One region of the Streptomyces sp. NPDC091371 genome, then DNA from elsewhere that is predicted to be linked to it. Evidence: riboswitches for the same ligand, from Rfam matches in the RefSeq annotation. Region 1 holds a riboswitch; the other holds the start of a gene.
What was found. Region 1 has a riboswitch for thiamine pyrophosphate ahead of AB0O21_RS26155 (thiamine ABC transporter substrate-binding protein). Riboswitches for the same ligand answer to the same signal wherever they lie in the genome.
Positions count from the first base shown of each region.

Region 2: linked by a shared signal. The riboswitch ahead of thiO (glycine oxidase ThiO) and the one ahead of AB0O21_RS26155 (thiamine ABC transporter substrate-binding protein) in region 1 are both predicted to bind thiamine pyrophosphate.

Region 1 is NZ_JBFBFP010000028.1:7,478-11,656, forward strand. Features, by position in the region: gene AB0O21_RS26145 (phosphatidate cytidylyltransferase) at 1-89, shown strand, start outside; gene rlmN (23S rRNA (adenine(2503)-C(2))-methyltransferase RlmN) at 299-1,411, shown strand; TPP riboswitch at 1,470-1,579, shown strand; gene AB0O21_RS26155 (thiamine ABC transporter substrate-binding protein) at 1,664-2,761, shown strand; gene AB0O21_RS26160 (iron ABC transporter permease) at 2,905-4,179, shown strand, end outside.
Region 2 is NZ_JBFBFP010000057.1:39,503-43,681, forward strand. Features, by position in the region: gene thiE (thiamine phosphate synthase) at 1-477, opposite strand, end outside; gene AB0O21_RS36055 (Rv2175c family DNA-binding protein) at 560-925, opposite strand; gene AB0O21_RS36060 (FAD-dependent oxidoreductase) at 1,166-2,395, opposite strand; TPP riboswitch at 2,477-2,588, shown strand; gene thiO (glycine oxidase ThiO) at 2,586-3,803, shown strand; gene thiS (sulfur carrier protein ThiS) at 3,800-4,000, shown strand; gene AB0O21_RS36075 (thiazole synthase) at 4,007-4,179, shown strand, end outside.

The DNA of each region.
Region 1 (4,179 bases):
ACGGGGGCATCATGGACCGGCTGGACTCCCTCCTGCCGACCGCCCCGGTGGTGTGGCTGCTGCTGGCCGCGTTCGTGGGCACGGGCTGACCGAGCCGCGGAACCCGTCGGCACCGGTCGGCCCCCGCGGAGCGGGTTATCCTAAAAGGCGCGCCACTCGCGAGTGGCGCGCCTTTGCCGTTCTCCGCGACTGCGGGGACGGCCCGTGAGAGGTCTTCCAGGCTCCAGTCGAGCCGCAGTCCGCTCCGCACCGGCGGAGTCGCGCGCCCGGACCTCGCCCCATCGAGGAGTATCCGATCATGGCCCGCCCCGTTCCGGGAGAGCTCACCTTCGTCGCGCCCCGAGGCGCCAAGAAGCCACCGCGGCACCTCGCCGACCTCAGCCCCGCCGAGCGCCGCGAGGCCGTGGCCGCGATCGGCGAGAAGCCCTTCCGGGCCAAGCAGCTCTCCCAGCACTACTTCGCCCGGTACGCGCACGACCCGGCCGAGTGGACCGACATCCCGGCCGCCTCCCGCGAGAAGCTCCAGCAGGAGCTGCTGCCCGAGCTGATGAACGTCGTGCGGCACATCAGCTGCGACGACGACACCACCCGCAAGACCCTGTGGAAGCTGCACGACGGCACGCTCGTCGAGTCCGTGCTGATGCGCTACCCCGACCGGGTCACCATGTGCATCTCCTCGCAGGCCGGCTGCGGCATGAACTGCCCGTTCTGCGCCACCGGCCAGGCCGGTCTCGACCGCAACCTGTCCACCGCCGAGATCGTGCACCAGATCGTCGACGGCATGCGCGCCCTGCGCGACGGTGATGTCCCCGGCGGACCGGCCCGGCTGTCGAACATCGTCTTCATGGGCATGGGCGAGCCGCTGGCCAACTACAAGCGGGTCGTCGGCGCCATCCGCCGGCTCACCGACCCGGAGCCCGACGGCCTCGGCCTGTCGCAGCGCGGCATCACCGTCTCCACCGTCGGCCTGGTCCCGGCCATGCTGCGGTTCGCCGACGAGGGCTTCAAGTGCCGCCTCGCCGTCTCGCTGCACGCGCCGGACGACGAGCTGCGCGACACCCTGGTGCCGGTGAACACCCGCTGGAAGGTCCGCGAGGTCCTCGACGCGGCCTGGGAGTACGCCGAGAAGTCGGGCCGCCGCATCTCCATCGAGTACGCCCTGATCCGCGACATCAACGACCAGGCCTGGCGCGGCGACCTGCTCGGCCGCCTGCTCAAGGGCAAGCGCGTCCACGTCAACCTGATCCCGCTGAACCCGACGCCCGGCTCCAAGTGGACCGCCTCGCGCCCCGAGGACGAGAAGGCCTTCGTGGAGGCCATCGCCCGGCACGGCGTGCCCGTGACCGTACGGGACACCCGCGGCCAGGAGATCGACGGCGCGTGCGGCCAGCTCGCCGCATCGGAGCGTTAGGTTCCGGTTTTGTTCGTCGTGATTCGGCCACGGGGTACCCTGTGGCCGAACCAATTTCATATTCCGACAGGGGAGCGCCACAGCGCTGAGAGTGCGGACACCGTCATCCGCAGACCCTCTGAACCTCGCCCCGGTCATTCGGGGTAGGAAGTTCGGTCACCACTCAAGCTGTTGCGCCCTGCCCGGCGTCCGCTCCCACAGAGCGCCGGGCAGGGCCGCGTCTTCTCCTGGTCATCCCAGGAGGAATCACCAGTGAGCACCACCAAGAAGATCGCGGGCGCCGCGCTCGCGGCCGCGCTGGGCGTCACCACGCTCAGCGCCTGCGGCGGCGGCGCCAAGGACAAGACCGCGGGCGCGAGCGAGAGCGCGAAGCCCAAGACCGTCACGCTCGTCTCCCACGACTCCTTCAACGTGACCGAAGCGGTCCTCAAGGAGTTCGAGCAGGAGAGCGGCTACACGGTCAAGGTCCTGAAGTCCGGCGACGCGGGCGCGGCGCTGAACCAGGAGATCCTCACCAAGGGCTCCCCGCGCGGCGACGTCTTCTTCGGTGTGGACAACACCCTGCTCTCGCGCGCCCTCGACAACGGCATCTTCACCCCGTACGAGGCCAAGGGCCTGGCCGAGGTGAAGCCGGAGTACGTCCTCGACAAGGAGCACCGGGTCACCCCGACCGACTCCGGCGACATCTGCGTCAACTACGACAAGGCGTACTTCGCCGACAAGAAGATCGCCCCGCCGCAGACGCTGGACGACCTGGTCAAGCCGGAGTACAAGAACCTGCTGGTCACCGAGAACGCCGCGACCTCCTCGCCCGGCCTCGGCTTCCTGCTCGCCTCCGTCGGCAAGTACGGCGAGGACGGCTGGAAGGACTACTGGACCAAGCTGAAGGCCAACGGCGTCGAGGTCGTCGACGGCTGGGAGCAGGCCTACAACGAGCGCTTCTCCGGCTCCGCCGGCGGCAAGAAGGCCAAGGGCGACCGCCCGCTGGTCGTCTCCTACGCCTCCAGCCCCCCGGTCGAGGTGCTGTACGGCGAGCCGCAGCCGGCCGAGGCCCCCACGGGCGTCGCGACGGGCACCTGCTTCCGCCAGATCGAGTTCGCGGGTCTGCTGAAGGGAGCGAAGAACGCTGAGGGCGGCAAGGCGCTCGTGGACTTCCTGATCAGCAAGAAGTTCCAGGAGGACATGCCGCTCCAGATGTTCGTGAACCCGGTGACGAAGAACGCTTCCCTGCCGGAGCTGTTCACCAAGCACGGCGTGGTGGTCGAGAAGCCCGAGAACGTGGCTCCGCAGACCATCGCCAAGAACCGTGAGCAGTGGGTCTCGGCATGGACCGCGCTCGTCGTGAAGTAAGCGGTACGAAGGGTCCGGACGCGGCGTCGGGGGGCGCCGCGCCGGTCCCCGCCACCCGCGGGTCCGGCCGTGCGTCCGGCCGCGGAACCATCCGGGAGCCCGGCCGGGAGTCCGGCCGGGCCACGGCCGTGCGGTTCGCGCTGATGGCCGTGCCCCTCGCCTTCTTCGGGCTGTTCTTCGCCTACCCCGTCGCCGCCATCGTCGGGCGCGGTCTCAAGACCGACGCCGGCTGGCAGCTCGGCCGGATCGGCGAGGTGATCACCCGGCCCGACATCGCCGAGGTGCTCTGGTTCACCACCTGGCAGGCGTTCGCCTCCACCGCGCTCACGCTGCTGATCGCGCTCCCCGCCGCGTACGTGTTCGCGCGCTTCGAGTTCCCCGGCAAGCAGCTCCTGCGCGCCGTGGTGACGGTCCCCTTCGTGCTGCCGACCGTGGTCGTCGGCACCGCCTTCCTCTCCCTCGTCGGCCGCGGCGGGCTGCTGGACGAAACGGTGGGGGTCCGGCTCGACACCACCGTCTGGGCGATCCTGCTCGCGCACGTCTTCTTCAACTACGCCGTCGTCGTCCGCACGGTCGGCGGGCTCTGGGCCCAGCTGGATCCGCGTCAGGAGGAGGCCGCCCGGGTGCTGGGCGCCGGACGGTTCACCGCCTGGCGGCGGGTGACGCTGCCGGCGCTGGCCCCGGCGGTGGCCGCCGCCTCGCTGATGGTGTTCCTGTTCACCTTCAGCTCCTTCGGCGTCGTGCTCATCCTCGGCGGGCCCTCGTACTCCACCCTGGAGGTGGAGGTCTACCGGCAGACCGCGCAGCTCCTGGACCTGTCGACGGCCGCCGTACTGACGATGGTCCAGTTCGCCGCGATCGGCGGGATCCTCGCCGTGCACGCCTGGACGGTGCGCAAGCGCGAGACCGCGCTGCGGCTCGTCGACCCGGGCCGCACCACGCACCGGCCGCGCGGCTGGGCGCAGCGCGCGCTGCTGGGCGGGGTGCTGCTGACCGTGGCGCTGCTCATCGTGGCGCCGCTCGCCGTGCTGGTGGAACGCTCCTTCGACGCGCCCGGCGGATACGGCTTCGGCTTCTACCGGGCGCTCCAGGAGGTCGGCGCGGGCGGCGGAACGTTCCTGGTGCCGCCGCTGGAGGCGATCTGGAACTCCCTCCAGTACGCGCTCGCCGCCACCGCGATCGCCCTGGTCATCGGGGGGCTCGCGGCCGCGGCACTGACCCGGCGCGGCGGCCGCTTCGTGCGCGGCTTCGACGCGCTCCTGATGCTGCCGCTCGGGGTGTCCGCCGTGACGGTGGGCTTCGGCTTCCTCATCACCCTGGACGAGCCGCCGCTGGACCTGCGGACCTCGTGGATCCTGGTGCCGCTCGCGCAGGCCCTCGTCGGCGTGCCGTTCGTCGTGCGGACCATGCTGCCCGTG
Region 2 (4,179 bases), on a different contig from region 1:
GTCCTGTTCCAGCGAGGCCGCGTACCGGACGAGCCCGAGGCCGGGGGCGTAGCGGCCGGGCTTGGTGGGGGTGGGCCAGCACGGTCCGGTGCAGAAGTAGTCCACGCCGGGCTCGGCGGCGGCCGCGTCTACCTCGGCCTCCGCGTGGCAGGAGCGGCCGATCAGGACGTTCTCGCCGAGGATGGCCCGCGCGGCGGGGACGGGGATGTCGCCCTGACCGAGGTGCAGCACGTCGGAGCCGATGGCGTGGGCGACGTCGGCACGGTCGTTCACGGCGAGCAGCTTGCCGTGCCGCCGGGCGGCCTCGGCGAACACCTGGAGGTGCTCGAGCTCTTCCCCGGCTTCCATGCCCTTGTCCCGGAGCTGGACGATGTCCACGCCGCCGGCCAGCACGGCGTCCAGGAACTCGGGAAGGTCACCCTGCTTCTTGCGGGCGTCCGTGCACAGGTAGAGCCGGGCGTCGGACAGCTGCTGCATGGGTGTACCCCCGGGGATGGAGGCGGTGTACGGGCACGTGCGCCCGTACACCGCGGTGGAGCGGAATGCGGATCGGATCAGGTCAGAGGGCGAGCGCCTGAGCGCGGCGCTTCACCTCCGTGCCGCGATTCTCGCTCAAGGCCTGCGCGGGGGTGCCGGGCAGGGTCGGGTCCGGAGTGAACATCCACTCCAGGATCTCCTCGTCGGAGAAGCCGTCGTCGCGGAGCACGGTCAGCAGGCCGACCAGGCCCTTGACGACCTTGTCCCCGTCGATGAACGGGGCGGGCACCTGGAGGGAGCGGTTCTCGCCGCGGCGTACGGCGACCAGCTGACCTTCCTTGACCATCTGGCGGACCCGGGTCACCTCGATGTCGAGCATCTCCGCGATGTCGGGGAGGTACAGCCACGAGGGGACAAGGGCATCGATCTTTACGTCAATCTCGGTCACAGCCCCAAGCCTGCCATCTCGGCTCCGCCGCCGGTACCTGAGCCAACCCGTCCGGGTCGCGCCGCCACATCCAGCCCCTCCGGCGTTTGAGGAGCGGGGTCCGGGGCGGAGCCCCGATCTTCAAGCCCCGCCGGCGTTTGAGGCGCGGGCTCCGGGCAGGGCCCGGGGAACGGTGGAAGGGCGGGTAGGGGACAGCTCCGCGCAGCGGCCCCCCGACCTCGCCCCCTGACCGACCGGCGGCTACGCCACGGCCGACTTCAGCGGAACCGCAGGGTCGGACGCCTTGGCGGGGTCGACGGGAACCCCCGTCTCGATCAACCGCCGCCCCTGCGCCAGATCCCGCGGCCGCCCGACCGCCAGCACGGCCACCAGCACCCCGCCCCGCAGCCAGCACACCGACCACGCCGCCCCGTCCGGATCCCCCCGCCAGAGCATCTCGTCCGCCCCGCCGTGATGCCCGGCGTACTGCACGAAACGCCCGAACTGCTCCGACCAGAAGTACGGAACCGGGTCGTAGACCTCGGCCGGCTCCTCCCCGGCTCCCGCCAGGATGTTCGCCGCGACCGCCCTCGGCCCCTGCAGCGCGTTGTCCCAGTGGTGCACCAGCAGCCGCGTCCCGTACCTCCCCGAGGGGAAGGACGCGCAGTCGCCGACCGCGTACACCCCGGGAACGGACGTACGCAGGTACGCGTCGGCGGTGACCGATCCGTCCGGCCCGAGCTCGACCCCGCTCCCGGCCAGCCACCCCGTGGCCGGCCTGGCCCCGATGCCCACCACCACCGCGCCCGCCGGCAGCACGCGGCCGTCCGCGAGCAGCACCTGCCCCGCCTCGACCCCCGCGACCTTCGCGCCGGTGACCAGCTCGGCCCCGGCCTCCGCGTACCAGCGCCCCATCGGCGCGGCGACCTCCTCCGGCAGCGCCCCCGCCAGCACCCGGTCGGCGGCTTCGACCACGGTCACCGCGCATCCCGCCTCCCGGGCCGCGGTGGCGAACTCGGCGCCGATCCAGCCCGCCCCCACGACCACGACCGAAGGGGCCGCCGCCAGGACCGGGCGCAGCCGGGCCGCGTCGTCGAGGGTGCGCAGCAGGTGCACGCCCGCGACGCCCTCGGTCCCCGGCAGGGTCAGCGGTTCGGCTCCGGTGGCCAGCACGAGGGTCTCGTACGGGACCGGGCCCGCCTCGGTGTCCAGCTCGCGCTCGGCGGCCCGTAGCCCGGTGACCTCGGTGCCGAGCCTGAGCTCGATGCCGAGCCCCTCGAAGTCCACGTCGAAGGCGGAGTCCTCGGCCTTGCCGAGCAGCACCGCCTTGGACAGCGGGGGCCGGTCGTAGGGCTGGTGCGGTTCGGCACCCAGCAGGGTCACGGGGCCGGCGAAGCCCTGCTCCCGCAGGGCGACCGCGGTCTGCACACCGGCCATTCCGGCGCCGACGATCACGACGCCGCTCTGATTCTTATCCGTCTGCTCGCTCACCCGGCCACCCTAATCACCTGACGGTCCGTCAGGAATAGGTGCCGCCTTACCCGCCGTCCGCGGCCGGGTTAGTCTGGCCACCGTACCTATCGCGGGAGTCCGGCGCACCGGGCTGAGAGGGAGGCTGGACGGCCTCCGACCGTACGAACCTGATCCGGGTCATGCCGGCGAAGGGAGGGGCTGGACGCCCATGCACTCATCTCGAACGGGACCGGGAACCGGATCCGCCAAGGGATCCGCCAAGGGATCCGCCAACGGATCCGACGTCCTCGTCATCGGCGGCGGAATCATCGGCCTGGTCACCGCCTGGCGGGCCGCCGCCCGCGGCCTGCGCACCGTACTCGCCGACCCGGCCCCCGGCGGCGGCGCCGCCCAGGTCGCGGCCGGCATGCTCGCCCCCGTCACGGAGCTGCACTACGGCGAGGAAGCCCTCCTCGGCCTCGGCCTCGCCTCCGCCGAGCGCTATCCGGAGTTCGCCGCCGAGCTCGCCGAAGCCAGCGGCGGCATCGACATCGGCTACCGCGCCTGCGGCACCCTCGCCGTCGCCCTCGACGCCGACGACCGGCTGCACCTGCGCGAGCTGCACGCCCTGCAGCGCCGCTGCGGCCTGGAGTCCGAGTGGCTGACCGGCCGCGAGTGCCGCCGCCTGGAGCCCATGCTGGCCCCGGGCGTACGCGGCGGCCTGCGCGTCGACGGCGACCACCAGGTCGACCCGCGCCGCCTGGCGGCCGCCCTGCTGGCCGCCTGCGAGCGGGCCGGGGTGATCATCCACCGGGCGAACGCGGAACGGCTCGTGGTCACCGCCGACCGCGCGGCCGGCGCCGTACTCGACGACGGTACGGAGCTGCGCGCGCGGCAGGTGGTCCTGGCGGCCGGCTCGCTGAGCTGCAAGCTGCCCGGCGTACCGCCCGAGGCGGCGGTCCCGGTCCGGCCGGTGAAGGGCCAGGTCCTGCGGCTGTCCGTACCGCCCGCCTACGGGCCGTTCCTGTCGCGGACCGTACGGGCCGTCGTACGCGGCAGCCACGTCTACCTGGTGCCGCGCGAGAACGGCGAACTCGTCCTCGGCGCCACCAGCGAAGAACTCGGCTGGGACACCACCGTCACCGCCGGCGGGGTCTACGAACTCCTCCGCGACGCCCACGAGCTGGTGCCCGGCATCACCGAACTCCCCCTGGTGGAAACCCGCGCCGGCCTGCGCCCCGGCTCGCCCGACAACGCCCCCCTGCTCGGTCCGACCGAGCTGCCGGGCCTCCACCTGGCCACCGGCCACTACCGCAACGGGGTGCTCCTCACCCCCCTCACCGGCGACGTGATGGCGGAGCTGCTGACGACCGGCGAACTACCGCCGATCGCGCGCCCCTTCACCCCCCGCCGGTTCTCCCCCGCACGTCAGGAGTCGTACGCATGACCATCTCCGTCAACGGCGAGCCGCGCGAGGTCGCGGCCGGCACCACCCTCGACGCGGTGGTCGCCACCCTCACCACCGCCCCCTCCGGCGTCGCCGCCGCGCTCAACGAGACCGTGGTCCCGCGCGGGCAGTGGCCGGCCACGGCGCTGGGCGACGGCGACCGGATCGAAATCCTGACCGCGGTCCAGGGAGGCTGACGCACCATGGCAGACGACCTCCTCACCCTCGGCGGCCGCACCTTCTCCTCCCGCCTGATCATGGGCACGGGCGGCGCCCCCAGCCTGGACGTGCTCGAACGCGCCCTGGTCGCGTCCGGCACGGAGCTCACCACGGTCGCGATGCGCCGCCTGGACCCCACGGTCCAGGGCTCCGTCCT